4 regions of the Streptomyces sp. NPDC087901 genome follow, and region 1 is predicted to be linked to each of the others. Evidence: riboswitches for the same ligand, from Rfam matches in the RefSeq annotation. Region 1 holds a riboswitch; each other region holds the start of a gene.
The links. Region 1 has a riboswitch for thiamine pyrophosphate ahead of ACIOEW_RS09250 (purine-cytosine permease family protein). Riboswitches for the same ligand answer to the same signal wherever they lie in the genome.
Positions count from the first base shown of each region.

Region 2: linked by a shared signal. The riboswitch ahead of ACIOEW_RS21610 (thiamine ABC transporter substrate binding subunit) and the one ahead of ACIOEW_RS09250 (purine-cytosine permease family protein) in region 1 are both predicted to bind thiamine pyrophosphate.
Region 3: linked by a shared signal. The riboswitch ahead of thiO (glycine oxidase ThiO) and the one ahead of ACIOEW_RS09250 (purine-cytosine permease family protein) in region 1 are both predicted to bind thiamine pyrophosphate.
Region 4: linked by a shared signal. The riboswitch ahead of thiC (phosphomethylpyrimidine synthase ThiC) and the one ahead of ACIOEW_RS09250 (purine-cytosine permease family protein) in region 1 are both predicted to bind thiamine pyrophosphate.

Region 1 covers NZ_JBIUUC010000002.1:858,124-865,448, forward strand. The annotation lists gene ACIOEW_RS09235 (ATP-binding protein) at 1-2,034, shown strand, start outside; tRNA gene ACIOEW_RS09240 (tRNA-Pro) at 2,084-2,157, shown strand; gene ACIOEW_RS09245 (dienelactone hydrolase family protein) at 2,328-3,062, shown strand; gene ACIOEW_RS09250 (purine-cytosine permease family protein) at 3,147-4,547, opposite strand; TPP riboswitch at 4,537-4,630, opposite strand; gene ACIOEW_RS09255 (formylglycine-generating enzyme family protein) at 4,675-5,637, opposite strand; gene ACIOEW_RS09260 (ROK family transcriptional regulator) at 5,634-6,878, opposite strand; gene ACIOEW_RS09265 (sulfatase-like hydrolase/transferase) at 7,095-7,325, shown strand, end outside.
Region 2 covers NZ_JBIUUC010000006.1:304,823-312,147, reverse strand. The annotation lists gene ACIOEW_RS21615 (ABC transporter permease) at 1-1,489, opposite strand, end outside; gene ACIOEW_RS21610 (thiamine ABC transporter substrate binding subunit) at 1,576-2,679, opposite strand; TPP riboswitch at 2,760-2,876, opposite strand; gene rlmN (23S rRNA (adenine(2503)-C(2))-methyltransferase RlmN) at 2,918-4,024, opposite strand; gene ACIOEW_RS21600 (phosphatidate cytidylyltransferase) at 4,129-5,214, opposite strand; gene frr (ribosome recycling factor) at 5,214-5,771, opposite strand; gene pyrH (UMP kinase) at 5,941-6,717, opposite strand; gene tsf (translation elongation factor Ts) at 6,876-7,325, opposite strand, start outside.
Region 3 covers NZ_JBIUUC010000001.1:987,899-995,223, forward strand. The annotation lists gene pknB (Stk1 family PASTA domain-containing Ser/Thr kinase) at 1-983, opposite strand, end outside; gene ACIOEW_RS04395 (thiazole synthase) at 1,156-1,950, opposite strand; gene thiS (sulfur carrier protein ThiS) at 1,953-2,171, opposite strand; gene thiO (glycine oxidase ThiO) at 2,168-3,349, opposite strand; TPP riboswitch at 3,347-3,459, opposite strand; gene ACIOEW_RS04410 (FAD-dependent oxidoreductase) at 3,674-4,855, shown strand; gene ACIOEW_RS04415 (Rv2175c family DNA-binding protein) at 4,925-5,290, shown strand; gene thiE (thiamine phosphate synthase) at 5,390-6,043, shown strand; gene metF (methylenetetrahydrofolate reductase [NAD(P)H]) at 6,167-7,084, shown strand; gene ACIOEW_RS04430 (hypothetical protein) at 7,135-7,325, shown strand, end outside.
Region 4 covers NZ_JBIUUC010000004.1:178,109-185,433, reverse strand. The annotation lists gene ACIOEW_RS14545 (YibE/F family protein) at 58-1,389, opposite strand; TPP riboswitch at 1,461-1,594, shown strand; gene thiC (phosphomethylpyrimidine synthase ThiC) at 1,587-3,362, shown strand; gene ACIOEW_RS14535 (hypothetical protein) at 3,466-4,290, opposite strand; gene ACIOEW_RS14530 (metallophosphoesterase) at 4,472-5,530, opposite strand; gene ACIOEW_RS14525 (LacI family DNA-binding transcriptional regulator) at 5,704-6,816, opposite strand; gene hisC (histidinol-phosphate transaminase) at 7,187-7,325, shown strand, end outside.

The DNA.
Region 1 (7,325 bases):
CAGGTCCGGGTCGCCCTGCGGGCTCTCACCCCCGACGCCACCGCCGAACTGGTCCGGGCCACCCTCGGGGAGCACGCCGACGACCCGTTCTGCCGCGAGGTGTGGGCCGTCACCGGCGGCAACCCCTACGAAGCGGTCGAACTCGTCGCCAAGGTCCAGGACCGCGAACTGGCCCCGCTCGAGGAGTCCGCCGGACTCCTGCGTGAACTCGGCGCATCTGCCCGGGGAAGCGGACTCGTCGCCCGGCTCGAACGGCTCGGCACCAACGCCAACCGGTTCGCCTGGGCCGCCGCCGTGCTCGGTACGGACATCTCCCAGGACCTCGCCGCCACCCTGGCCGGGATGAGTCCCGCCGAGGCGGCGGACTGCACCGCCCGGCTGCGCGAGGCCCGTATCGTCAGCGGCTTCGACCCCCTGGAGTTCGTACACCCCCTGATCGCCACTGCCGTGTACCGCTCCATTCCGCCGGCTACCCGCACCGCCATGCACGGCAGGGCCGCCTGGGCGATCACCCGGGCCGGACTCGGGCCGGCCGCCGCCTCCCGCCACCTGCTCGAAGTCCATCCGGACGACGACCAAGAGCTGGTCGAGCAGCTGCGGGCGGCCGCCAACCAGCACCTCGCGGTCGGCGCCCCCGAGGCGGCACGCCGCTGTCTGGAGCGGGCTCTCCAGGAACCCCCGCGCCATGACGCGCGCGCCACCCTGCTCTACGAACTGGGCTGCGCCACGCTGCTCAGTTCGCCTCCCACCACCGTGCAGCACCTGCGCGCCGCCCTCGACATGCCCGGCCTCGCCGACGAACTGCGGGTCGATGCCACCTTCCGGCTCGCCGCCGCGCTGTCGCACAACAACCAGCTGAAGGAGGCGGCCCTCGCCCTGGCGGCCGAGGCCGGGCGCACGGCACCCGGACCGGGCCTGATGCGCCTCCAGGCCGCACACTTCCTCTGGGAAGGCATGCAGGCCACCGAGGAGGACGGCCCCGGCCGCTCGCGCCGGCTCGCCGCCAACGCCGACCACCTCACCGGCCGGGACAACGCCGAGCGGGCGCTGCTCACGCTGCGCGCCTTCGACGCGATGCTGCGCGGTGAGAACTCCCAGCTGATCGTGGACCTCAGCGAACGCGCCCTGGTCAACGGCCACCCCGCCCGCGGCCTCGGCTGGACCGACACCGAATGGGGCTTCGAGCTCCCGACCCTGCTCGGCATCACCTACGCGTTCACCGACCAACTGGACCGCGCCGAGGAGCTATTCGGCGAGGCGGTGCGCGCCTTCGAGATCTCCGGATGGAGCGGTGCCCACCTGGCCTTCGCCCACACGCTGCTGGGCCTGGTCCACCGTCGTCGCGGCCGCCTGGCCGAGGCGGAGGGCTTCCTGCGCGAGGGACTCCGCCTCGCCGACCGTGTGGGCAGCGGACTGCCCGTCCACTGGGACGCCGCCTGTCTGCTCATCGACACGCTGCTGGCCCGGGGCCGCATCACCGAGGCCCGCAAGATCGCCGACCAGTACGACTTCGGCCTGCCCTACCCCAGCGCCATGGTGCTGCCGGACGCCCCGTGCGTCCGCGGTCGGCTGCTGCTCGCCGAAGGCCGTACGAAGGAGGCCGTCACGGAGCTGGAGGCTGCCGGACAGGCCCTCGAACCGCGCGGGAGGTTCAACGGCATCTGGGGCCCCTGGGCCGGTGACCTGGCCCGCGCCCTGGCAGACGACGACCCGGGCCGCGCCGCCCAGCTCGCCAACTCCGCCCGGGTGCACGCCGAGCGTTTCGGCACGGACACGGCGATCGGTGAGGCGCTGCGCTGTGTCTCCCTCTTCGCCCGCCCGGAGGAAGCCGCCCACCTGCTGGGCGAGGCGGTCCGCCACCTGGAGGCGTCGCCGTCCGGCTACGAACTCGCGCTCGCTCTGTTCGACCACGGCGTCGCCACCCGGTCGCCGCGAGAGCTGGCCCGCGCGCACAAGCTGGCCACCGCCTGCGGAGCCGAGGGGCTGGCAACTCGCGCCCAGCAGGCACGGGCGTCGATCCGGTCCTCGGAGTGAGGTAATGTTTGTCCTGCGCAGCCGCCCGGCAGGTCCGGGGGACTGACAGCGGGACGTGGCGCAGCTTGGTAGCGCACTTGACTGGGGGTCAAGGGGTCGCAGGTTCAAATCCTGTCGTCCCGACTTGAAAGAGTCGTAGATCAAGGGGCCGTTTCAGAGCAATCTGAAACGGCCCCTTGATCATTTTCGCGACGCCTTTCCCGACCGTTCCCGACCGTCTTCGCGGTCCGGGCGGGCTCCGCCTCCTGTCGTGCTGATCACGGCTCGACACGTCAACCACGACAGGAGAACTCATGCCCATCAAGACGTTGCACATTCCCACTGCGGCCGGCCGGGCCGACGCTTTCGCCGCCTTCCCCGACGGCGGCGAGCGGTTCCCAGGTGTCCTGATGTACTCGGACGGCTTCGGGATCCGGCCCGCGCTGCGGGAGATGGCCCGCGAACTGGCTGAGCACGGGTACTACGTGCTCGTCCCCAACATCTTCTACCGGAACGGCCCGGCGCCGGTGATCGAACTCCCCGAGCACATCGGAGACGAGGCCCGGGCGAAGCTGTTCGAGCAGCTGATGCCCTTGATCGAGGCGCACACCGTCGAACGTGCCCTGAGCGACGCCGACGCCTACCTCGGGTTTCTCACCACCCGGCCCGAGGTCGTCGCCGGACCGGTCGCGGTGACCGGCTACTGCGTAGGCGGCCTGCTGGCAGTGCGCACCGCCGCGGCCCATCCCGGCCAGGTGGCCGCTGTCGCCGGATTCCACGGCCCCGTGGGAGCCGACGGGCCCGACAGCCTGAGCCGTCTCACCGGCGAGGTCTACTTCGGCCACGCCGGGACGGACATGACTCCCGAGACTCTCGGCGAGCTCGACAAGGTCCTGGACGCCGCGGGTGTCGCCTACACCTCCGAGATCTACCCCGGCACGGTGCACGGCTTCACCATGTCCGATACCGATGCCTTCGACCCTGCCGCGCTGCAACGCCATTGGGACCGCCTGCTGCCCCTCCTCGGCCGCACCCTGGCCGAGGGCTGAGGATCCGGCCCCGAAAACGGCGCCGAAACCGGACCTGAAGCCCGCGGCTGCGGAGCCGGCCCTGCAGTGGAATGTCATGCCCCGTCAGGGCCGGTGGCGCAGCCGTAGGGGTGCGTAGACCGCCAGGGCCACGAGGAACGCCACGCCGTAGGCGAGGTCCGCCCCGTGCAGCGCGTCGGCGGCCGGACCCACGTACAGGCTGGTGCTCATGAACGGTATCGCCGCTGCGAAGCCGAGGGTGAAGGCGGTCAGTGCCGGCCACCACGGCTGGGGGCGGGAGCTCTCGGCGGCCAGGTCGACGGGGGAACCGTTGCGGGTCCTCGCCCGGACGGTCCAGTCGACGGCGACGATCGCGACGAATGCGGGGATCCAGTAGCCGACGAGAAGCAGGACGTTCTGGAAACGTGTCGTGGTGTCGGCCGCATGCATCCACAGCACGAGGGGGAAACCGAGTACGGCGGCGAGTGCCGCGGCGGCGGGGCGCGGCAGGCGGACCCCCATGGTCTGCAACGCCAGCGATCCGCTGTAGTCGTTCATGGCGTTGCTGCACAGCGCGGCGAGGGCCACGGCTAGCAGCCCGAACGCTCCGAGAGCGCCCCCGCCGAGCAGCGTGTCGATGCCGCGCGCGGTCTGATCGGTGAAGACGGACGCACCCCACAGGCCGAGGGCCTGGACCGCCACGAAGGAGACACTGATGCCGAGCAGCGTGCACCAGAACATGCGCGGCCGGGAGGCGGTGCGCGGCAGATAGCGGCTGAAGTCACTGGCGTACGGGGCCCAGGAAAGTGCGAGGCTCAGTGCGATGGTGCACGTCAGGACGAACGCGCCCGCCCGGTCGGCGCCGTGCGCCGAGCCGGTGGCGGCGGGGTGGACGCCGTGCAGGAGCTTCGTGGCGAGCACGATGAAGGCGGCGGCAAGAGCGAACGTCATCACCGTCTGGAGCCGGTGGATCACCTCGTACCCCAGGACGCCGAGTGCGCCCTGGGCGGCCATCATGACCAGCACGCCGAGCCAGAACGGCCAGCCGCACAGCTGGGCCAGCGCGTCCCCGCCGAACAGGCCGATCAGCGCGTCCCAGGCGATGGACGACAGCCACTGCAGTGCGCCGGGAAGTACGACACCGCGGCCGAACGCCAGCCGTGCGAGCGGGAGTTGACCGGCGCCGGTCTGGCTGCCCCAGGTGCCCAGATACGCGGTGGGCACGGCGCCCACGAGCGTGCCGAGCACGACGGCGACGAGCGCAGTGGTGAAGTCCAGGCCCAGCGCGATGCCGACCGTGCCGGTGAAGACCCCGGTCATGGTCAGGTTGGGAGCGAACCAGACGGTGAACAGCCGTCCGGGGCCGCCGTAACGGCGGTCCTCGGGCACGGGGGCTATGCCGTGCGCCTCGATGCGCAGGTCGCCGGAGGCGGTGGGCATGCGTCCGTCGAACGCGGGCCGTGCTTCGGCCGCCGCGCGCTGGTCCTGGGCATACGGCAATGACATGAGACATCCCTCCGCCAGTGCTAACTGGTTCAGGTTCGACGGGTGTGTTCTCAGCCCCTCGAGGGGCACCCCGTGTCCGGTGCGGCGGCCAGGATAGCCGGATGTGCGCGGATCGCGATGCGGGGGGTCAGACGGTGACCGCGCAGCGGAACCCGCCGTGGCCCGTCGTGCTGTCGGGGGTGTTGGAGGTGCGGGCGGCGATCCGGTAGCGGTTGCAGTACGAGCGGTGGCACAGGTACGAGCCACCGCGCAGCACCCGGCTCTCGCCGTGCGGCGGCCCGGCCGGGTCCGAGCGGGTCTCCGGGCGGGCCTCGGCGTGCCAGTCGGCGCTGAACCGGTCGGCGCACCACTCCCAGACATTGCCCGAGGCGTTGTAGAGCCCGAAGCCGTTGGGGGCGTACGCCTTGGCGGGAGCGGTGCCCGCGAAGCCGTCCTCGCGGGTGTTGCGTACGGGGAAGTCGCCCTGCCAGATGTTGCAGCGGTGCCGGCCGTTCGGGGTCAGCTCGTCGCCCCACGGGAAGCGGGCCCGGACGAGTTCGCCGCGGGCGGCCTTCTCCCACTCGGCCTCGGTGGGCAGCCGCTTGCCGGCCCAGCGGGCGTACGCCGTCGCGTCGTGCCACGACATGTGGACCACCGGGTGGTCACGGCGGTCGCCGATCGAGGTGCCCGGCCCCTCCGGGGCGCGCCAGTGCGCTCCGGTGACCGCACGCCACCAGGGGGCGCCGGGCACGGTGCCCGGCAGTACGGCGTGCCGGGCCTCCTGTGGGACGAATGAGCCGAACACATAGGACCAGCCGATGAGTTCGGCCTCGGTGCGGTAACCGGTGGCCTTGACGAAGACGGCGAAGCGGGCGTTGGTGACGGCGGCCGCGTCGATGCGGAACGGGGCGACGGTCACCTCCCGTACCGGCCCCTCGCCGTCCGCCGGGAACGCGTCCTCGTCCTCGCCGCCCATGAGGAACGGACCGCCGGGTACTGCCACCGTGCCGCGGAGCAGGTCGGCGGGGCGGCGCGCGGGGACGGGGAAGTTTGCCGGGGGAGTGGTCGCCGGCGCGGTGTTCTCGCGGGCGGGCCCGCAGCAGACGTTCACCGTGAGATCCCCCCGTCGAGCGGCCGGCCGCCCCCGGCATCCGTACCCGGGGCCGGGCGGTCGAGCAGTTCCGCGAGGTCCTGGCCGGTGGTACGCAGCAGCAGGGCCACCCCGCCGAGTGCGGCCGCCTCGGAGCCGAGGGTGGATCCGCGCACCTCGATGGTGCGAGGCGCGGACGGCAGGGACAGCGCGGCGAGCTGCTCGCGGATCGGTGTGAGGACGAGAGCGTCGAGGGACGCCGGCTCCCCGTAGACGACGATGCACTCGGGGTCGACCTGGGCGGCGAGGGCCGCGAGCACCCGTCCCGCGACGACGGCCGCGCTCCGGAACACCTCCGCGGTGTCCGGCTGGCCCCCGGCTGCGAGCGCGATCAGCTCCGCGGTGTCCGCGGCCGTCACTCCGCGATCGGCGCAGGCGGCGAGCAGGGCGGGGACGGAGATGAGGCCCTCCAGACAGCCCCGGCCACCGCAGTGGCAGGGCTTTCCCTCGGGGTCGCAGCTGGTGTGGCCGATCTCCCCGGCGGTGCCATGGGCGCCGTGGACCAGCGAGCCGTTGACCACGAGTCCGCCACCGACCCCTTCCGACCAGCGCAGATAGACGGCGTTCTCGATCCCGCGCGCCGCCCCCCAGGTCACCTCTGCGAGAGCCGCGAGCCGCGAGTTGTTGTCGGTGAGCACGGGGGCGTCGAAGTGCCGGCCCAGCTCCTCGGCGACATGGCCGGCGAACGGGGTCATGGTGTGCGGGTCGCCGGAGGCGGGGTTCTGTACGAAGCCGGGAAGGCCGAGGCCGATGCCCGCGACGGGGGCGAGGCTGATGTTCTCGCGCCGCACCAGGTCCTCGACGGCGCGGATCGCCTGCGCGGCGCGTTCGGCCGCGCCGCTGTCCGCCGGGACGGGCGCGCTGTGGCGGCCGACGATCTCATGGGCACAGTTGGCCACGACCACGTGGATGTGGTGGCGCTGGAGATCGATGCCGATCAGCTCGGCGCCACGGGAGTTGAGTGAGATCTCCAGGGCCGGCCTGCCGCGGCCGCGCGGCTGCTCGGGGTCGGGGGCCTGCTGCTCGACGACGGCCTTGCGTTCGAGCAGATCGGAGACGATCGCGAACAGGGTGGTGCGGGAGAGACCGACCCGTGCCTTCAGCTCGCCGCGGCTCAGCGCGCCAGACCTGCGGAGCTCGCCGAGTACGGCGGCCTCGTTGGCCCTGCGCAGGCGCTGGAGTGCATCGGTGCGTTCCGTCATGGACGCATGGTCGATCGGTCAAGGGGTTTCTGTCAACGTCCGGGACGAATTCACGAGATGTTTATTCCCGAGGGTTGACGTAAAAAACTCGGCATCCCTACAGTTCCGGTCAATTGCCTGCACCGGCACGCGTCGGGAAGTCACCTGACGGCGTGTCGGCCGGCTCCCCCGGCTCCCCGGCAGCACCGTGAGCGACCACCGAAAGGGCGGCACCGAGTGGCCCCGCGCAACGTCCTGTTCCTGATGACCGACCAGCACCGGGTCGACACCCTGGGCTGTTACGGCAACCCGCTCGTCGACACCCCGGCCCTGGACGCCCTTGCGGCCGAGGGAACCCGCTTCGACCGCTTCTACACCCCGACCGCGATCTGCACCCCGGCCCGCGCCTCGCTGGCCACCGGTCTCCACCCGTTTCGCCACGGCATGCTGAACAACCCCGAACGCAAC
Region 2 (7,325 bases), on a different contig from region 1:
GGAGCCGGGCGACGGCCACCGGCAGCGTCGGGTTGTCCGGCCGCGCGATGAACACGGTGGCCCCGAACTCACCGAGCGACACGGCGAACGCGAAGCCGGCGGCGACCAGCAGCGCCCGGCGCACCAGCGGCAGGTCCACCTCGCGCCAGGCCCGCAAGGGCGAGGCGCCCAGCACCGCGGCGGCCTCGCGCAGCCGGCCGTCCACCGCTCTCAGGACCGGCAGCATCGTGCGTACGACGAACGGCACTCCGACCAGCGCCTGGGCGAGCGGCACCAGGATCCAGGAGGTCCGCAGGTCCAGCGGCGGTTCGTCGAGGGTGATCAGGAAGCCGAAGCCGACGGTGACGGCGGAGACCCCGAGCGGCAGCATCAGCAGCGCGTCGAAGCCCCGGACGAGCCGGCCCGCCTTCCGGGTCAGGGCAGCCGCGGCCAGTCCGCCGACGACCAGCGCGATTGCTGTCGCGACCAGGGCGTACCGCATCGAGTTCCAGATCGCTTCGATCGGCGCGACCAGGAAGGTACCGCTGTTGGCCTCCGCCGATCCGAGGGCGCGGTAGTACGCGAATCCGTGGCCGCCGGACACGTCGAGCGAGCGCTCCACCAGGACGGCGAGCGGCAGCAGAATCAGTACCAGTACGGTCAGCAGCACGCCGCCGAGAAGCGCCCACTGTCCCGCGCCGCGCGGCCTGCGGGCGGTCTGCGCCGGGTCGACCAGCTTCAGCGCGGTCTCCCTGCGCCGTACGGTCCAGGCGTGCACGGCGAGGATGGCGCCGACCGCGGCGAACTGCACCAGGGTCAGGACGGCGGCCGTGGGCAGGGCCAGCAGCTGCGCGGTCTGCCGGTAGATCTCCACCTCCAGCGTGGAGAACCCGGGGCCGCCGAGGATCTGGACGACGCCGAAGGAGGTGAAGGTGAAAAGGAAGACCATCAGCGCGGCAGCGGCCACCGCAGGGGCGAGCGCCGGAAGGGTGACACGGCGCCAAGCGGCGAAACGCCCCGCACCGAGAACCCGTGCGGCCTCCTCCTGCCGCGGGTCGAGCTGCGACCACAGTCCGCCGACGGTGCGGACGACGACGGCGTAGTTGAAGAAGACATGGGCCAGCAGGATCGCCCACACCGTGGTGTCGAGCCGTACGCCCCACAGCTCGTCGAGGAACCCGCCGCGGCCCAGCAGCGCGAGGAACGCGGTGCCGACGACAACGGTCGGCAGGACGAACGGCACGGTCACGATCGCCCGCAGCAGCTGCTTGCCCGGGAAGTCGAACCGGGCGAACACATAGGCGCCCGGCAGGGCGATCAGCAGGGTCAGGGCGGTCGAGGCGAGCGCCTGCCAGAGGGTGAACCAGAGGACGTCCTGGATGTCCGGCCGGCTCAGCACCTCGCCGAACCGTCCGAACTGCCACACCCCACCGTCCTTGAGTCCGCGTCCGACGATCGCGACGACGGGGTAGGCGAAGAACAGCGCGAAGAACGCGACGGGCACGGCCATCAGGCCGAGCCGCACCGCGCCCCCGCGCAGCGACCGGGCGCGCGCGGCCTTCCCGCGCGCGCCCGGTCCGCGTACGGGAGTCTTCGCTACTTCACTACGAGCGAGGACCATGACTGGACCCACTGCTCGCGGTTCTTGGCGATCTCGTCCGGGGCGACGGTCGTCGGCTTGTCGACCGTGGCGCCGAACTCCGTGAAGAGGTCCGGCACCTTCGCGCCCTTGGTGACCGGGCTGACGAACATGTTGAGCGGCATGTCCTCCTGGAACTTCTTGCCGATCAGGAAGTCCAGCAGGGCCTTGCCGCCCGCCTCGTTCTTCGCGCCGTCGAGCAGGCCGGCGAACTCGATCTGGCGGAAGCACGTCGCGGTGGCGACCCCGGTCGGGGCGGTCTTCGGCTGCGGGTCCGCGTACAGCACCTCGACGGGCGGGCTGGAGGCGTAGCTGACGACGAGCGGCCGGTCGGCCTTGGCCTTCTTGCCGCCGGCGGAGCCGGAGAACTCCTCGTTGTACGCCTGCTCCCAGCCGTCGACGACCTTGACGCCGTTGTCCTTCAGCTTCTTCCAGTAGTCCTGGTAGCCGTCCTCGCCATAGGTGGCGACGGTGCCGAGGAGGAAGCCGAGGCCCGGCGAGGAGGTCGCGGCGTTCTCGGTGACGAGGAGGTTCTTGTACGCGGGCTTCGCCAGGTCGTCGAAGGACTGCGGCGGCGCGAGCTTCCTGTCGGCGAAGTACTTCTTGTCGTAGTTGACGCAGATGTCGCCGGTGTCGATCGGGGTGACCCGGTGCTTCGAAGCGTCCAGCTGAACGTCGGCCGCGACCTGGTCGACCCCCTTCGCCTTGTACGAGGTGAACAGGCCGTTGTCGAGGGCGCGCGAGAGCAGGGTGTTGTCGACGCCGAAGAACACATCGCCTCGGGGCGATCCCTTGGTCAGGATCTCCTGGTTGAGGGCGGCGCCCGCGTCCCCGCTCTTCAGCACCTTGACGGTGTAGCCGGTCTCCCGGGTGAACTCCTTCAGCACGTCCTTGGAGGCGTTGAAGGAATCGTGGCTGACGAGGGTGACGGTCTTGGAGCCGGTGCCCTTGGTACCGCCGGTGCCGGCGGCCGAGTCGTCGGAGCTTCCGCATCCGGCGAGCGCGGTCGCGCCGAGCGCGGCGGCGACGGCCGTCACCGCGATCTTCTTGGTGGTGTTCATGTGATTCCTCCTGGGATGACCAGGAAGAGACGCGGCCCTGCCCGCACCGGCGAAAACCGGAAGCGGGCAGGGCGCAACAGCTTGAGTAAGGTCCGAACTTCCTACCCGGAATGACCCGGGCGAGGTTCAGAGGGTCTGCGGCCAACCTGTTCCTGGTGCCGCACTCTCAGCGCTGTGGCGCTCCCCTGTCGGAATATGAAGTTGATTTCGAGCCCAGGCTACACGCCCGGTTCCGGCCTCAGCGCTCGGATGCCGCCAGCTGTCCGCAGGCCCCGTCGATCTCCTGGCCGCGGGTGTCCCGGACGGTCACCGGCACCCCGTGGGCGGCGATCGCCTCGACGAAGGCCTTCTCGTCCTCGGGCCGCGAGGCGGTCCACTTCGAGCCGGGCGTCGGATTCAGCGGGATCAGGTTGACGTGGACCCGCTTGCCCTTGAGGAGCCGGCCCAGCCGGTCGCCCCGCCAAGCCTGGTCGTTGATGTCGCGGATCAGCGCGTACTCGATGGAGATGCGGCGGCCGGACTTCTCCGCGTACTCCCACGCGGCGTCCAGTACCTCGCGCACCTTCCACCGGGTGTTCACCGGCACAAGGGTGTCGCGCAGCTCGTCGTCCGGGGCGTGCAGCGAGACGGCGAGGCGGCACTTGAAGCCCTCGTCGGCGAAACGGAGCATCGCGGGGACGAGACCGACGGTGGAGACCGTGATCCCGCGCTGCGAGAGACCCAGCCCGTCGGGCTCGGGGTCGGTCAGCCGGCGGATCGCGCCGACCACACGGTTGTAGTTGGCGAGCGGCTCACCCATGCCCATGAAGACGATGTTGGAGAGCCGGGCCGGGCCGCCGGGGACCTCTCCGTCGCGCAGCGCGCGCATGCCGTCCACGATCTGGTGGACGATCTCGGCGGTCGACAGGTTGCGGTCGAGACCTGCCTGTCCGGTGGCGCAGAACGGGCAGTTCATGCCGCAGCCGGCCTGCGAGGAGATGCACATCGTGACGCGCTCGGGGTAGCGCATCAGGACGGACTCGACCAGCGTCCCGTCGTGCAGCTTCCACAGCGTCTTGCGGGTGGTGTCGTCGTCGCAGCTGATGTGCCGGACCACGGACATCAGATCGGGGAACAACGCCTCGGCGAGCTTGTCCCGCGATCCGGCCGGGATGTTGGTCCACTCCGACGGGTCGTGCGCGTACCGCGCGAAGTAGTGCTGCGAGAGCTGCTGGGCGCGGAAGGGCTTCTCGCCGGTCGCGGCGACGGCTTCCTTGCGCTCGGCGGGCGTGAGGTCGGCGAGGTGCCGCGGCGGCTTCTTGGCTCCGCGGGGCGCGACGAAAGTGAGTTCTCCGGGCTTAGGCATGGTTCATCCAGTGTCGCAGACAGAACAGTGAGGGCCCGCCGCCCTGTGGACAACGGACCCTCACTCGTAAAACAGCAGGTCAGAAGCGGTGACCCGCTCGCTTGTCAGCCGGAGCCGACGAAAATCACCAGGAGCAGCCAGACCACCGGCGCGGTCGGCAGGAGCGAGTCGAGCCGGTCCATGATGCCGCCGTGCCCGGGCAGCAGCGTGCCCATGTCCTTGATCCCGAGATCTCTCTTGATCATGGACTCGCCCAGGTCGCCCAGGGTGGCGCTGGCAGCGACCGCGAGGCCGAGCAGCAGCCCCTGCCACCAGGTGCCGTCGTCGATCATGAACTGCATGCACAGCGCTCCGGCCACCATCGCGAAGGCCACGGCTCCGAACAGGCCCTCGCGGGTCTTTCCGGGGCTGATGCGCGGTGCCAGCTTGTTCTTGCCGAACCGCCAGCCGACGGCGTACGCACCCGTGTCGCTGACCACGGTCAGCAGCAGGAAGGTCAGAACCCGCTGGGGTCCGTCGTCGGCGGTCAGGAGCATGGCCACGAAGGTCGCCAGGAACGGCACGTAGAACGCGGCGAAGACTCCGGCCGTGACGTCCCTGAGGTAGCCCTCCGGCGGCTCGGTCATCCGCCAGACGAGCACCGCCAGGGCGGTCAGCGCCATGGCGATCCAGGCGCCCTCGGCGCCCCGCGCGTAACCGGCCACGACCATGGCCGCGCCACCGATCGCGAGTGGCACGAGCGGCGCCTTGATGCCCTTGCGCTCCTCCAGCCGGGAAGTGAGCTCCCAGAGGCCCACGACGACGGCGACCACGACCACGCCGACGAAGACGGCCTTGACGATGAAGAGCGACGCAGCGACGACGGCCCCGAGCCCCAGGCCGACCCCTATGGCGGCTCCCAGATCACGGCCCGCACGCTTCTTCTGCGGGGGTGGTGGCGCGGTGGACATGGGCTCCTGCGGCTTCTCGTCGCGGAACAGGGGGCCGCCGCTCAGGCGCCCGGCCCCCTGGTCCCGGTCATCACGGTCGTCAGCGTCTCTACCTGCGTCGGGAACGTCCGGCACGATGGGCATGGGCCGAGTCTGCTGGGCGTCATGCACATCGTATGCAGGACCCGCCGGAGCGGCCCGCATCTCGGGCGCAGCCCGGTGGCCGGCGCCCTGCGGGGCGCCCCAGGAAGAGTCGTTCATCAGACTTCGAGCAGCTCGGCTTCCTTGTGCTTCAGCAGCTCGTCCACCTGCGCGACGTACTTCGCGGTGGTGTCGTCGAGCTCCTTCTCGGCGCGGCGCACCTCGTCCTCGCCGGACTCCTTGTCCTTGACCAGCTTGTCGAGCGTCTCCTTGGCCTTGCGGCGGACGGCCCGGATCGAGATCTTGGAGTCCTCGGCCTTGGTCTTCGCGACCTTGATGTAGTCGCGACGGCGCTCTTCGGTGAGGTCGGGGAAGTTCACCCGGATGATATTGCCGTCGTTGCTCGGGTTGACGCCGAGGTCCGAGTCGCGGATGGCCTGCTCGATGTTGCGCAGCGCGGTCTTGTCGAACGGCGTCACAACGGCCATACGAGGCTCGGGCACCGAGAACGAGGCCAGCTGGTTGATCGGGGTCAGCGCACCGTAGTAGTCGGCGACGATCTTGTTGAACATCGCCGGGTGCGCACGGCCGGTACGGATCGCGGCGAAGTCCTCTTTCGCGACGACGACGGCCTTCTCCATCTTCTCCTCGGCCTCGAGGAGGGTTTCTTCGATCACCACGTGCTCCTGCGTGTCTTGAGTGGGCCCGGCGTGCTCGGGCCCGGCGGGTCCTGCGTCGCGTCCTCACCTGCACGGTGTCCGACCGGCAGGCCGTTGTCCATCTTTCGGGGCCGTCCCGTGGGCCCCCGGAACCTCACCGGGTCGCCCCGGTGGAGTCCCCCGGTTGTCAGCTCCGGGTGCCCTGGTCACTCACGAGCGTGCCGATCTTCTCACTCCTGACGGCGCGGGCGATATTGCCCGCGGTCGTCAGCTCGAAGACGAGAATCGGCAGCTGGTTGTCACGGCAGAGCGTGATGGCGGTGGCGTCGGCGACCTTGAGATCGCGGGCGAGCACCTCGCTGTACTCCAGCGCGTCGAACTTCACCGCGCCGGGGTTGGTCTTCGGGTCGGAGTCGTAGACCCCGTCCACGCCGTTCTTCCCCATCAGCAGTGCCTCGGCGTCGATCTCCAGGGCGCGCTGTGCCGCGGTGGTGTCGGTGGAGAAGTACGGCATGCCCATGCCGGCGCCGAAGATGACGACGCGGCCCTTCTCCAGGTGCCGTACGGCGCGCAGCGGAATGTACGGCTCCGCGACCTGGCCCATGGTGATGGCCGTCTGGACACGGGAGTCGATGCCCTCCTTCTCCAGGAAGTCCTGGAGCGCGAGGCAGTTCATGACGGTGCCGAGCATGCCCATGTAGTCGGACCGGGCCCGGTCCATGCCGCGCTGCTGGAGCTCGGCACCGCGGAAGAAGTTGCCGCCACCGATGACGATCGCGATTTCCGCGCCGCCGCGGACGACTGCCGCGATCTCGCGAGCGATGGCGTGCACGACGTCGGGGTCGACACCGAGACCCCCGCCGCCGGCGAACGCCTCACCGGACAGCTTCAGCATGAAGCGTCCGCGCACCTTGCCGTCGTCGCGCTTGTGGTCACCTGTTGCGGCGTCCGCGCCCTTGTTCATGGAGATTCTCCTCGTGCACATACGAAGAAGGCCATTGCCGGTGGGTCTGATGTCCCTCAGCGGCAATGGCCTCCTCGTCAGATCTGCGGTCGTACGGCGGTGTGCGGCCGTCGACTGCACCAGACCCTATCGGGGTCCACCGTTTTTCGCGGACGGACTCAGATGCCGACCTTGATGCGCGTGAAGCGCTTCAGGGTGACACCGGCCTCGTCCAGGACCTTCTGGACGGACTTCTTGTTGTCCAGCGCGTACGGCTGGCCAAGGAGTGTGGCCTCCTTGAAGAAGCCGTTGACGCGACCCTCGACGATCTTCGGGAGCGCGGCCTCGGGCTTGCCCTCGGCGCGCGTGGTCTCCTCGGCGACGCGGCGCTCGGCCTCGACGATCTCGGCCGGGACGTCCTCGCGGGACAGGTACTTCGGCGCGAAAGCGGCGATGTGCTGGGCAAGACCCTTGGCCAGGTCGGCGTCGGCCTTGTCCAGCTCGACCAGGACACCGATCTGCGGCGGCAGGTCGGGCATGGTGCGGTGCATGTACACGGAGACGAAGGCGCCGTTGAACTGCGCGAAGCGGTCCAGGACGATCTTCTCGCCGAGGTTGGCGTTGGCCTC
Region 3 (7,325 bases), on a different contig from region 1:
GGGGGCATTTCGAGCCGGCTGGTGTGGTGGGCGGTGCCCTGGCCCGGCGGCAGCACCCGGGGGATCACGCTCGTGCGGTCCTCGGCGTCGTCGTGCACCTCGGCCAGGGCCTGCGGCGGCACGGCGTCGAGCTGTGCGTCGGTGAGGCCGGACCGGGCCCGGCGGGACTCGGCGAGCAGCGCCACCGCGTCGAACGGCCGGATCCCGGGGTCACGGGCGGTGGCGCTCGCCACCAGCTCGTCGAGCTCGGCCGCGAGACCGGGGACGACGGCGGAGGGGGCCGGGACGTCCTCGTTGAGGTGCTGGTAGATGACCTGGGCGGCGGATTCCCCGGTGTGCGGCTTGGTGCCCGTGAGCATCTCGTACAGCACGACGCCGCACGCGTACACATCGGCGCGGGTGTCCGCGGTGCCGTGCTCGATCTGCTCGGGGGCGAGATAGGAGACGGTGCCCAGGATGGACCCGGTGGTGTTCGTGACCGAGCCCACGGCCCGGACCAGGCCGAAGTCGGCGACCTTGACCCGGCCGTCGTCGCCTATCAGCACGTTCTCCGGCTTCATGTCCCGGTGGACGAAGCCCGCCCGGTGTGCGGCCCCCAGGGCGGCGAGCACCGGCTCCAGGATGTCCAGCGCGGCCCGCGGCTGCAGAGCGCCCCGCTCGCGCAGTACGTCGCGCAGCGTGCACCCCGCGACGTACTCCATCGCGAGGTAGACGTACTGCGCATGGGCGCCCTGGTCGAAGACCGCGACCACGTTGGGGTGCGCGAGCCGGGCCACCGACTTGGCCTCGCGGATGAAGCGCTCGACGAACGAGGCGTCGGTCGCGAGCGCCGGATGCATCACCTTGAGGGCGAGCACCCGGTCGAGCCGGGTGTCCATGGCCCGGTAGACCGTGGCCATGCCGCCCACGGCGATGCGGGCATCGACGCGGTAGCGGCCGTCGAGCAGCTGCCCGACGAGAGGGTCCTGGAGGGTCGTATCCACGCAGGCGAGTCTACGAGCCACCACGGACACGGCCGACTGGCCGGGGCGATCCCGGGGCCCAACTGCAGCCGAGCCGTGACAGGGACATGCGATCCGCCGCCGTGGCACGGGGCCGGAGCATGCTGTGGCAGGGACATGAGATCCGCCTCACGCACCGGCCGGGCCTCCGGACTCAGAACGCCGGGCGCTCCGGATCCAGCACCGCCCGCCCCTCCGTCGGCGACGACGCCTCGGCGAAGTGGCGGCGGGGAATCCGCCCCGCGCGGTACGCGAGCCGCCCGCCCTCCACCGCGTGGCGCATCGCCGCGGCCATCAGCTCGGGTTCCTGGGCCCGGGTCACCGCCGACGCCAGCATCACGGCCGCACATCCCAGTTCCATGGCGAGCGCCGCGTCCGACGCCGTGCCGGCGCCCGCGTCCAGGATCACCGGGACCCGCGCCTGCTCGACGATCAGCTGGAAGTTGTGCGGGTTCCGGATGCCCAGACCGGAGCCGATGGGGGAGCCGAGCGGCATGATCGCCGCACAGCCCACGTCCTCGAGCTTCCGGGCCAGCACCGGGTCGTCGTTCGTGTACGGCAGCACGGTGAAGCCGTCGTCCACCAGCGTCTCCGCGGCGTCCAGCAGCTCGATGGGGTCGGGCAGCAGGGTGCGCTCGTCCGCCACCACCTCCAGCTTGACCCAGTCGGTGCCGAGCGCCTCGCGGGCGAGCCGGGCGGTGAGCACGGCCTCGCCCGCCGTGAAGCAGCCCGCCGTGTTCGGCAGCACGCGGATGGAGAGCTTCTCCAGTACGGAGAGCACGGAGCCCCGCACGGTCGGGTCGAGCCGGCGCATCGCCACGGTCGTCAGCCCGGTGCCCGAGGCGGTCAGGGACCGCTCCAGCACGTCCAGGCTGGGCGCCCCGCCCGTTCCCATGATCAGCCGGGAGCCGAGGACGGTGCCGCCGAGGGTGAAGACGTCGTCGGACATGGTCAGCCTCCCTGGACCGCGGTGAGGACCTCGACCCGGTCGCCGTCGGTGAGCGCGGCAGCGGGCCACTGGCCGCGCGGCACGACGGTCTCGTTCAGGGCGGCCGCGACGCCCGAGGACGCGCTGGTCAGCGAGGCGACCAGGGTGTCCAGGGTGGTGCCCGGCGCGACGGCGAGGGCCTCGCCGTTCACGGAGACGGAAAGGGTGGTGGGCTCGGTCATGCGGGCTGCTCCTGAGGTACGGGGGCGGCGGCGGGCGAGAAGCGGCCGGCGGAGAAGGGGCGGGCCACCTCGGGCAGCTCGCCGTCCGCCAGCAGCTGCGCCATGGCGTCCCCGGTGACGGGGGTGAGCAGCACCCCGTTGCGGTGGTGGCCGGTGGCGAGATGGAGGCCGGGCAGCGCGGTGCGGCCGAGCAGCGGGGCGTTGTCGGGGGAGGCGGGGCGCAGACCGGCGCGGGTCTCGGTGAGCGGCAGTTCGGTGATGCCCGGCACCAGTTCGTGCGCGTCGCGCAGCAGCTCGTACACACCGCCCGCCGTGACGGTGGTGTCCCAGCCCATTTCCTCGCTCGTGGCGCCGATGACCAGCTCGCCGTTCTCACGGGGCACGAGATAGACGTGGCTGCCCCGGACCACGGCCCGCAGGGTGCGGGAGAGGAAGGGTGCGTACGTGGTGGGCACGGTCAGCCGCAGCACCTGGCCCTTCACCGGGCGGACCGGGGGCAGGACGTGCTTCGGCACCCCTGCGAGCCGGCCGCTGAGGCTGCCCGCGGCGAGCACCACCTGATCGGCCTCCGGCTGCGTACCGTCGGCCAGTACGGCTCCGGTGGCCCGGTCGCCCGTGACCGAGAGCCGCTCGGCACGTTGGCGGTGGAGGACGACCCCGGCCCGCTCGCACGCCGTCAGCAGTGCGGCGGCCAGCCGGCGCGGGTCGACCTGGTGGTCGCCGTCGACCCGCAGGCCGCCGCGTATGCCCGGTGCGAGCATCGGTTCGAGGCGGCGGCACTCCCGGCCGGTGAGCCACTCCGACTCCAGGCCCGAGCGGCAGTGCAGGGCATGGAGTTCCCGCAGATGGGCGCGGTCGTCGGCGTCCAGTGCGACGGCCAGGGTGCCGCAGGTGCGAAAGCCGATGTCCTGTCCGCTCGCCGCCTCCAGTTCGGCCGCGAACGCCGGATAGCGCGCGGCGGAGGCGACGTTGAGACCGAGCAGCATCTCCTCGCCGTAGTGGAGTTCGGTGACGGCGGCCAGCATCCCCGCCGCGACCTGGGCTGCGCCGCCGCCCGGTTCGGGATCGACGACGGCGGTGGCCAGGCCGCGCTGCGCGGCCCGCCAGGCGGTCACCAGGCCGATGATGCCGCCCCCGATGACGAGGACGTCGGACCCGTTCGTACGGTGTGTGCGCATGGGCGTCCAGCCCCTCCCTTCGCCGGCATGACCCGGATCAGGTTCGTACGGTCGAAGGCCGTCCAGCCTCCCTCTCAGCCCGGTACGACCGGGCTCCCGCGAGTGATGTGCACGGCTACCCTAAACCCCTGCCCCGCGCCCCCGGCAAGGGGAGCCGGTGGTGCCGTGAACGGGGGAAGGGGCGCGGTGGTCCGGTGGCGGCGAACCGGGAAGCACCTTCCTGACGGACCGTCAGTTGCTTAAGGTGGAAGGGTGGACGAGCAGACCGGACAACAGCAGACAGAGCCGCGGCAGAGCCGCCGCGTCGTGATCGCCGGAGCGGGCATGGCGGGCGTACAGACCGCGGTGGCCCTGCGAGAACAGGGCTTCACCGGCCCCGTCACGCTGATCGGCGCCGAACCGCACCAGCCGTACGACCGGCCCCCGCTGTCGAAGGCGGTCCTTCTCGGCAAGGCCGAGGACTCGGCCTTCGACATCGACTTCGAGGCGCTGGACATCACCCTGAGGCTCGGCCTCGACGTGACCGCGCTGCGCGCGGGCGACCACGAACTGGACACCCCGGACGGGCCCGTCCCCTACGACGTCCTGGTTGTCGCCACCGGCGCCGAGCCCCTGATGCTGCCCGGCACCGAGGGCGTCCCGGGCGTCCACCTCCTGCGCACGCTGGACGACGCCGCGCGGCTGCGCCCGGTCCTCGAACAGCGGCACGATGTCGTGGTCGTCGGCGCGGGCTGGATCGGCGCCGAGTTCGCCACCGCGGCCCGCGCGGCCGGCTGCGCGGTCACCGTCGTCGAGGCGGCCGGACGCCCGCTCGCCGGCGCGCTGCCCGCAGAGGTGGCGGCCCCCATGACCGGCTGGTACGCCGAGAGCGGCGCCGCACTCGTCACCGGTGCCCGGGTCGACCGCATCGAAGCCGGTCACGTGGTCCTGGCGGACGGCCGTGAGATCCCGGCGGACGCGGTCGTCGTCGGCATCGGCGCCCGGCCCGCGACCGGCTGGCTGGCCGGATCGGGGATCGAGCTCGGCCCGGACGGATCGGTGACCGCGGACGCGTCCCTGCGCACCTCGCTCCCCGATGTGTACGCGGTCGGGGACTGCGCCTCCTTCCCCTCGGCCAGGTACGGTGAGCGGCTGCTCGTCCACCACTGGGACAACGCCCTCCAGGGGCCGCGGACCGTCGCCGCCGCCGTCACCGCCGCCACCCCGGAGGGCGACGGGCAGCTCCCGGTCTACGACCCCGTGCCCTACTTCTGGTCCGAGCAGTTCGGCCGCTTCGTCCAGTACGCGGGCCACCACGCGGGGGCCGACACCCTGGTGTGGCGAGGCGATCCGGCCGAACCCGCGTGGACGGTGTGCTGGCTGCGCGCCGGGGCGCTCGTCGCCGTACTGGCGGTCGGCCGTCCGCGCGATCTGGCGCAGGGGCGCAAACTCGTCGAATCGGGGGCGGAGCTCGCCCCGGAGCGGGTCGCCGACCCCTCCGTGCCCCTGAAATCGGCCACGCTCTGACGGCGCGTCCGGCCCCCGTACGGGCGGCCCGGGTACCGACTGCCGGTCCGGGATGGCACGCTTGTCCCCGTGACCGAGATTGACGCAAAGATCGATGCTCTCGTCCCTGCCTGGCTCCACCTTCCCGACATCGCCGAAATGTTCGGTGTCGAGGTGACACGCGTGCGCCAGCTGGTCAAGGACGGTCAGCTCATTGCCCTACGACGTGGTGAGAACCGTGCGCTTCAGGTGCCTGCCGCCTTCATCGACGGCGACAAGGTGGTCAAGGGCCTTTCGGGGACCCTGACGCTCCTGAGGGACGACGGCTACTCCGACGCGGAGATGCTGGAATGGCTCTTCACCCCCGACCCGAGCCTGCCGGGCACGCCCGCGCAGGCGCTGAGTGAGAATCGCGGCACGGAGGTGAAGCGCCGCGCCCAGGCGCTCGCCGTCTGACCGACAGCCGCACGGGGGACGCGGGCCGCACGACGCGGCCCGCGTCCCGCGCGGCGCCACCGAACCACCGCCATCGCCTTCCCCGGGGGGAACCGCACCATGTCCACGCCTCGCGCGCTGCTGTCCGACGCCCGGCTCTACCTGTGCACGGACGCCCGCCGGCGCCAGGGTGACCTTCCCGCGTTCCTCGACGCGGTCCTCTCCAGTGGCGTGGACATCATCCAGCTGCGCGACAAGGGCATGGAGGCGGCCGAGGAGCTCGAACACCTCGCGGTCTTCGCCGACGCCTGCAAGCGCCACGGCAAGCTCCTCGCGGTCAACGACCGGGCCGACGTCGCCCACGCCATCGGTTCCGACGTGCTGCACCTGGGCCAGGGCGACCTGCCTGTCCCGGCCGCACGCGCGATCATCGGCGATGACGTGGTCATCGGCCGCTCCACCCATGCCGAGTCCGAGGTCGACGCGGCCGTCGCCGAACCCGGTGTGGACTACTTCTGCACCGGCCCCTGCTGGCCCACGCCGACCAAGCCCGGCCGGCACGCCCCCGGCCTGGATCTCGTCCGCTACGCCGCCTCGCTCGCCCCCGCCCGTCCGTGGTTCGCCATCGGCGGGATCGACGCAGACAACCTCGACGAGGTGCTGGACGCCGGAGCGCGCCGGGTCGTCGTCGTGCGGGCCGTCACGGAGGCATCCGATCCGGCTGCTGCCGCCGCCGGACTGGCGGGAAGGATCCGCGACCGCGCCGCCGGGTGATGCGGGGGCCGAAGGTGCCGGTTTGAGACATGAGTGTCCGAAGTGTGGACAAAGAAGCGGGTAATCGAGGCAAATCGCCCCAGTTCGGTTGGGAGCTTGCCGCGCCCTGGTTAACCTGCCGGTATGGCCCTTGGTACACCTTCCACCAGGACGGATCACGCGCGCACCGTGCGTGAGATGCTCGCGACCGGCAAGACCTCGTACTCCTTCGAGTTCTGGGCGCCCAAGACCGAGAAGGGCGAGCGGAACCTCTGGAACGCGCTGCGCCGGGTCGAGGCGGTGGGACCGAGCTTCGTCTCCGTGACGTACGGAGCCGGCGGATCCACCCGGGCCGGCACGGTGAAGGCGACCCAGGACATCGCCGCCGAGTCCACGCTCACGCCGGTCGCGCACCTCACCGCCGTCAACCACTCCGTCGCCGAACTGCGCAACATGGTCGGTCAGTACGCGGACGCCGGTATCCGGAACATCCTCGCCGTGCGTGGAGACCCGCCGGGCGACCCGATGGGTCCGTGGGTCGAGCACCCGCAGGGCGTGCGGTACGCGGCGGACCTCGTCCGGCTGATCAAGGAATCCGGCGATTTCTGCGTCGGCGTCGCGGCATTCCCCGAACGGCACCCGCGCTCGGCGGACTGGGACACCGACATCCGGCATTTCGTGGACAAGTGCCGCGCCGGTGCGGATTACGCGATCACGCAAATGTTCTTCGATCCGGAGAGTTATCTGCGGATGCGTGACCGGGTGGTCGCTGCGGGTTGCGAAACCCCGGTCATCCCCGAGGTGATGCCCCTCACGAGCGTCGGGCAATTGGAGCGATTCGCGCAGCTCAGCAATGCGACGCTGCCCGCGTCCCTGAAAGAACGCATCCTCGCCGCCAAGGACGATCCCGCCGCTGTACGCTCCATTGGCATCGACTTCGCAACGCGGTTCTGCGCGAAGCTGCTTTCCGAGGGTGTCCCCGGGCTGCACTTCATCACGTTGAACAACTCGACGGCGACGCTCGAAATCTACGAAAATCTCGGACTGCACAAGCAGTCGTGACCGGCCGTACCCGCCGCGACCCGGGGCGGTGGCCGTAGAAGGGGGCGGGCATGGGCTGGACGGTCCTCTACATCGCGTTCGGCATCGTTGCGCTGTGGCTGCTCGGCGAGGTGCTGCTGCAGTACAAGGCACGCCTGCGCTGGCGCCTGCTCGCCTTCACCGGCTTCGTCGGTGTCGTCATCGGTGTCCTGATGCCGTCCGTGTTCGTCATCGCCGTCGGCGCGATCGCCTTCGCGACTGG
Region 4 (7,325 bases), on a different contig from region 1:
ATGCCGGTCGAACAGCACACCTGCCGAACGGGTGAATCGCTCTCCGTGTCCGGGCACTCAGGCCTTCGCCCGACGACGACGTCCCCTGCCGCTCCGTACGGGTGCCGGAGCACCGGAATCCGCGGCGAGCCCGGTGCGGTCCGCGGAGACGACCAGCGCCGCGAGCGCGGTGGTCACCGGCACCGAGGCGACCAGTCCGATCGAGCCGATCAGTGTGCGCACGATCTCCTCCGCCACCAGCTCGCTGTTGGCCACCGTCCCCATGCTGCTCTGGGCGATCGAGAACAGCAGCAGGAGTGGAAGCGCGGCGCCCGCATAGGCGAGCACCAGGGTGTTGACCACCGAGGCGATGTGGTCGCGCCCGATTCTGATCCCTGCCCGGTAGAGCTCCTTCGCACTCATCGTCGGGTCCGCCTGGTGAAGTTCCCAGACCGCCGAGGTCTGGGTGACCGTCACGTCGTCGAGCACTCCCAGGGAACCGATGATGACGCCGGCCAGCAGCAGTCCGCTCATGTCGATGTGCGGATACAGGCCGTGGATGAGGCCGGTGTTGTCGTCGGTGTTCCCGCTCAGGCTCGCCCAGCCGATGAAGAGCGAGCCGAGCAGACCGATCAGCAGCAGTGAGATCAGGGTGCCGATGACGGCGACCGAGGTGCGGGCGGTCAGCCCGTGGCAGATGTAGAGCGCGATCAGCATGATGGCGCCGGCCCCGACGACTGCCACGACCAGCGGGTTCGAGCCCTGCAGGATGGCCGGAAGGATGAACAGGGTCAGGACGGCGAACGACAGGGCGAGCGCCACCAGCGCCATGACCCCGCGCATTCTGCCCACGGCCACCACGACCAGGGCGAAGATCCCGGCCAGCAGCAGCAACGGGAACTTCCGGTTCACATCGGTCACGGAGTACTGGAGATCGTGGGGTGCGTCGGGGGCGTGCGCGACCACCACCCCCTGTCCCTTCCGTAGTTGTCGGGGCGCGTCCGGCTGGACGACCTCAATGAATGTGCGGCCTTTGTCCTGGCCGCTCGTCACCTCGACGGTGGCCTTCTCGCAGAGGCGATCGCCGCCGGCCGGCTCGCCCGTAGGCGGCGATGTCTCACTGCTGACCGGGATCTGCGAGGCGTTCACGTCCGCGCAGTCGACCTTGCCGACGTTCGCCACCTTGCCCTGCTGGGTCTGCCGGTCGAAACCGACACCTGTGCGCTCGTGCGCCGGCGCACCACCGGGCCAGAGGACCACGAGCCCGACGACGACCGCGGCCGCGAACGGGATCAGCACGGCGGCGATCACCTTGCGCAGATGGCCGGAGACGGGAGCGGCGGGGCCGTGGCTGTGCGAGTGCGCGTGCTGATGGCCCTGCGGTTCGGAGTCGTTATGAGGGGACGTCACCGGGCGATCATCGCAAGAAGGGAAGGGGTCCTCTGTTCAGCTTGCCCATGGGGGCGCTAGCGTGGTGGCACCTTTGCACACGCGGGAGCTCGGAGCACCGGGCTGAGAGGGCGCTGATCTCCGTACGTCCGTACGGGACAGGCTGCGCCGACCGCCGAACCTGTTACCGGGTAATGCCGGCGTAGGGAGTAGGTCTCATGACCACATCGGACGCACGCACGCCTGCCTCGAACCAGAACGACGAGGCCGGGAAGTCCATCGGATGGCACAAGGGATACGTCCAGGGCTCACGCCCGGACCTCCGGGTGCCGGTCCGTCAGGTGCACCTCACCAACGGCAGGGACGTGACGCTGTACGACACGTCGGGGCCGTACACCGATCCATCGACGGAGACTGATGTCCGCCGCGGACTGGCACCTCTGCGGGAGAACTGGATCATCGCCCGCGGCGACACCGAGGAGTACACGGGACGTCCCGTGCGCCCCGAGGACGACGGGCTCAAGCACACCTCACCGCGTGGGGGACTGCGCAACCTGGACGCGGTCTTCCCCGGTCGCCCCCGCCAGCCACGGCGCAGCCGGGACGGCCGGCCCGTCACCCAGCTCGCGTACGCCCGCCGGGGCGAGGTCACCCCGGAGATGGAGTACGTCGCGATCCGGGAGAACGTCGAGCCCGAGGTGGTGCGCGACGAGATCGCGGCCGGCCGGGCCGTTCTGCCGGCCAACGTCAACCACCCGGAGATCGAGCCGATGATCATCGGCAAGCGGTTCCTGGTGAAGGTGAACGCCAACATCGGCAACTCCGCGGTCTCGTCCTCCATCGAGGAGGAGGTGGACAAGATGACCTGGGCGACCAAGTGGGGCGCCGACACAGTCATGGATCTGTCCACCGGCCGCAACATCCACACCACCCGTGAGTGGGTTCTTCGCAACTCCCCCGTTCCGATCGGCACCGTTCCGCTCTACCAGGCCCTGGAGAAGGTCGACGGCAGGGCGGAGGAGCTGACCTGGGAGATCTACAAGGACACCGTCATCGAGCAGGCCGAACAGGGTGTCGACTACATGACGGTTCACGCCGGCGTGCGCCTGCCGTACGTGCCGCTGACGGCCCGTCGCAAGACCGGCATCGTCTCCCGGGGCGGCTCGATCATGGCGGCGTGGTGCCTCGCGCACCACAAGGAGTCGTTCCTCTACGAGAACTTCGAGGAGCTCTGCGAGATCCTCGCCTCGTACGACGTGACGTACTCCCTGGGCGACGGGCTGCGGCCCGGTTCGATCGCGGACGCCAACGACGAGGCGCAGTTCGCGGAGCTGCGTACGCTCGGCGAACTGAACACCGTCGCGAAGCGGTTCGGTGTCCAGACCATGATCGAGGGCCCGGGGCACGTACCGATGCACAAGATCAAGGAGAACATCGACCTCCAGCAGGAGATCTGCGAGGAGGCGCCGTTCTACACGCTCGGCCCGCTGACGACCGATGTGGCTCCGGCGTACGACCACATCACCTCGGGTATCGGAGCCGCGATGATCGCCTGGTGGGGGACGGCGATGCTCTGCTACGTGACGCCCAAGGAGCACCTCGGTCTGCCCAACCGTGACGACGTGAAGACCGGGGTCATCACCTACAAGATCGCGGCCCATGCGGCGGACCTGGCCAAGGGGCATCCGGGAGCGCAGGACTGGGATGACGCGTTGTCGGACGCCCGGTTCGAGTTCCGCTGGGAGGATCAGTTCAACCTGGCCCTCGACCCGGACACGGCAAGGGAGTTCCACGACGAGACGCTGCCTGCCGAGCCGGCGAAGACGGCGCACTTCTGCTCGATGTGCGGCCCGAAGTTCTGCTCGATGAAGATCTCCCAGGACATCCGGCGTGAGCACGGAGGTTCGCAGGCGGAGATCGAGGAGGGGATGACGGAGAAGTCCAAGGAGTTCGCGGCGGCGGGCAACCGGGTCTATCTGCCCATCGCGGACTAGGGCCTGGCGGGCGTAACCGAGCAGGGCGCGAACGGCCCCGCGCCCTGCTGTCCGGGCCCGGGACACCCGGGGTCGGTGACGGGTCTTCCCGGGTGCGGGGCCGTCAGTCCAGCTCGTGTTCCGGGCCGCCGAAGTCGGGGCTGGTGAAGTCCGGACTGGTGAACGTCGGGCGGGGCGCGGCGGCGGGACCGTCGTCCGGACTGGAGAAGTCCGGCCTGCTGTAGCCGATCTTCGGGATGCGGTTGGCCGAGCGGTGCGGGATGCGCGCGGCCGGGGCGGCCCCGGGGTCGGCGAGCGCGTCCCGCAGGAACGGCAGGATGCCGCGTTCCAGCAGGGCGTGGCGCCAGGCCTCCCTGGCTCGTGCCACATCCTCCGGCAGTTCCTCGCCCTGTTCCTCGGCGGCCACCGATGTCGAGCCGTTGCGCAAGGCCGTGATGAGGAGGGCGACGGCGGCTACGAGGATGGCGGCCGCGGTCGCCGCCGCGAAGAACCAGCCCGCGCCGACCATGCTGCGCGCGAACGAGGGAGGCGGGTCGAGCGCCTTGAGGATGTAGCCGATGAGCAGGAAGATCACCGCGGCGGTGCCTGCCAGCACCGGAGCCAGCACGGTGATGACGACTCCTATGCCGGCGCCCGACTGGTGCGCGCCGGCCGGGCCGGTGTCGGGTTCACCGTCTTCGTCCGTGCCGGCGGCAGCGGCGCGGATCTCTTCGCGAGCCTTCACGTAGTGCTCGTACTCGGTGGCCGCAGCCGCTGTGATCAGCGCCGTGGCAGCCATCGCCATGGTGCGCAGCTGCACCGGATTGAGCCGTTCGCCGACAGCGGCCAGATCTGGTCGTTCATGGGCGTGACGCAGTGCGTCGTCGAGGATCCGCTCGTACTCGGGGCGGTCCTCGGTCAGCAGGTGCGGAGCGCTGTTCATGTGCATCCCCCGATGCTCCGTAGGGCCTGTGTGCCCGCTCGAACCGGGCAGTCGGGCGGAAACGGAGGAGAGCCTGCTACTGATACGCCGATGGTAGAGCGCCCACGGCACGGGGTGACAGGGGGTTTCCGGAAATAGGCCCAGTGGTCCGCGTATTCAGGTCTGGATGCGTCTTCCCCGAAGAACGTCAGTCATGCAGCGGGAGTTTGACGACCAGTAGCTTTCCGGCCATGGTCACTCCGCCGTCCATGGCGATGGCGAGCCCGTCCGCGTACACGTGCGGTCCGTCCACCAGCGGGCCCGACCTGTCCTCGCCGTCCTCGGAACCCACCTCGCCCAGAAGGTAGGGAATGGGGCTGTGACCATGGACGACGCGTCGGCCGCCGTAGGCCGCCATGAGCTCCTGCACGGCCTGCGGACCAGATTCGTCGCGGAAGGCGAACCGTTTGGTCAGCTTGCGGAAGAGGTCCCAGCATTCATCGGCGTCGTTCCGCGTGAGAATGGCGTGCACCGTGTCGTTGACGTCCTCGATGGTGGAGCCGTAGTCGAGGTACGCCGTCGTGTCCGAGTGCATCAGGAGGTGCTCGTCCTCCTCGACGACGGCGTCGAGTCGGGACATCCACTGGAGGTGGACGTCCTGGAGCCGCTCCATGTCGGTCTTCTGGCCGCCGTTGAGCAGCCAGGCGGCCTGGAAGGTGGCGGTGCCGGCACCGGAGTTGACCGGGGTGTCGCCGAACCGCTTGGCACCGATGAGCAGCAGCTCGTGGTTGCCCATCAGGGCCTTGCAGTAGCCGCCGGCGGCCGCGGCCTCGGCGGACAGCCGCATCACGAGGTCGATGACGCCGATTCCGTCGGGTCCCCGGTCGGTGAAGTCGCCGAGGAACCAGAGCCGGGCATGACCCGCGGCCCAGCTGCCCTCGGAGTCGATCAGGTCCTGCTCGGCGAGGGCGGCGAGGAGCTCGTCCAGATAGCCGTGGACGTCACCGACGACGTACAGCGGTCCGAGACCCGGCTCCTGGGCGGGCCGCGGGTCGGGCACGGCGCGGACCTGGACGGTGTCCTCGCGGTTGATCACGGGGAGGTCGCGTGCGGTCGGCGTGTACCCCTCGGGCGGCTCGCCCCCCGGGAAGGCGTTGCCCGGGTGCGGTGGGGCGGGCGGCGCAGGGGACTGCGCATAGGGCGGTACGCGGAAGTCGCGCAACGTCGCCGTCCGCACCACGGGTTCCTGACCGGCCCCCTGTGTCATCGACCCCTCCACCACCGTCGTGCCGCCGTACACCTGACGGGCCCTGCTGGTCGGGGTGGTCCGCGGTGTCGTGCGCCCATCATAGGAATGAGGATCGTGCTCTGTGACGCACCAGGGGTGGTGAATCCGCGCGCACGCCAGGTTCATCGGTCGATTAGTCCCAATTGGCCTGATCAATCCCCTGTCGGGGAGCGTGGCGCGCTGACCGTCGTGCGTGGCGGGCGGCGTTGCGAGGAGGTCCGGACGATGAGTTCCGTCGGTATGACCTGTTCCACCGGTCCGTCCTGGTCGACCCCTTCGATGGCGTCGATGAGCAGCTGGACGACCGCCGTACCGATGCGGCGCGGTTTGAGTGAAAGCGTGGTGATGGGCGGCTCGGTCGTCGCGTAGACGGTGGACTCGCTGCAGCAGACCAGGAGCAGGTCCTCCGGGACGCGCAGGCCGTACCGGCGGGCGGCCGCCAGCAGATCCGTGCCATTGGGGTCGAAGAGGCCGTACACGGCGTCCGGGCGGTCCGGACGGGCCAGCAGGCGGTCGGCTGCCACCGCGCCCGCGCACGGGTCGTGGGCGGGGTAGGACTCGTACACCGGATCCTGGCCGACGCGCTCGCACCAGTGGAGGTACGCGGTGGTGGACAGCCGGGTGTAGGTGTCGGTGGTGGTGCCGGTGAGCAGTCCGATGCGGCGGGCGCCGGCGGCGGCGAGGTGGTCGAGGAGGTCGAGGACGGCTGCCCGGTGGTCGTTGTCGACCCATGCGGTGACCGGCAGGGTCCCGGCCGGCCGGCCGTCGGAGACGACGGGCAGCCCCTGGCGTACGAGTTCGGTGACCACCGGGTCCTGGTCGGAGGGGTCGATGACGACGGTGCCGTCCAGCGCGACGTTCGACCAGACGTCGTGGCGCGAGGTGGCGGGAAGGATCACGAGGGCATAGCCGCGGGCGAGTGCGGCGGAGGTGGCGGCTCTGGCCATCTCGGCGAAGTACGCGAATTCGGTGAAGGTGAAAGGTTCATCCCCGTAGGTCGTCACGGTCAGGCCGATCAGGCCCGACTTGCCGGTACGGAGCGTTCGGGCCGCGGCGGAAGGGCGATAGCCCAGGCGCTCGGCGACCTCGCGGACATGGCTGCGGGTGGCGTCCGGGAGCCTGCCCTTGCCGTTGAGCGCGTCGGAGACGGTCGTGATGGAGACTCCGGCGGCGGCGGCCACGTCCCGGATTCCTGCTCGTCCCTGCCGGCCGCCGCGCCGGGGGGTATCCGTCCGGCTCACCTGGTGCTTCCCTGCTGCTGTCATGGCGAGCCGATAGTAGGGCTCGGGCGGGCACTTGACCTGGTCGCATATGCACTCGTTGACAGGCACGTTTCTGCATGGTCATCAAGCCCCAATTGCCTTGGTAACACAGGGCGTTATGGGGTGGCGCCGTCATGTGTCACGCGTCGGGCCGGATGAGCCTGGCGATAGGTCCATGTCTCGAAGAGGTCTCAACTCACCTCTTCGGGGGACGCGCGCCACGGAGTGAGCCACCGGCGCGCGCCAGAGTGAGGGGCGCTCCCCCTCATTCCGGGGTCCACCGGACTAATCCTCGGTCCGCCATTCGCACCGGCGCTCAATCCTCATAAGGTGAGCAGTATTGATGTGTAAGGACGGTCGAGGAGGACCTGCGGTGAGCGAGACGAGCCCCAAGCTGCGTGCCGAACTGGATGGCGTCCCTGCCTATGTGCCGGGCAAGCCGGCCGCGGCGGACGGACCGCTCGCGTTCAAGCTGTCCTCCAACGAGAATCCGTATCCGCCGCTGCCGGGGG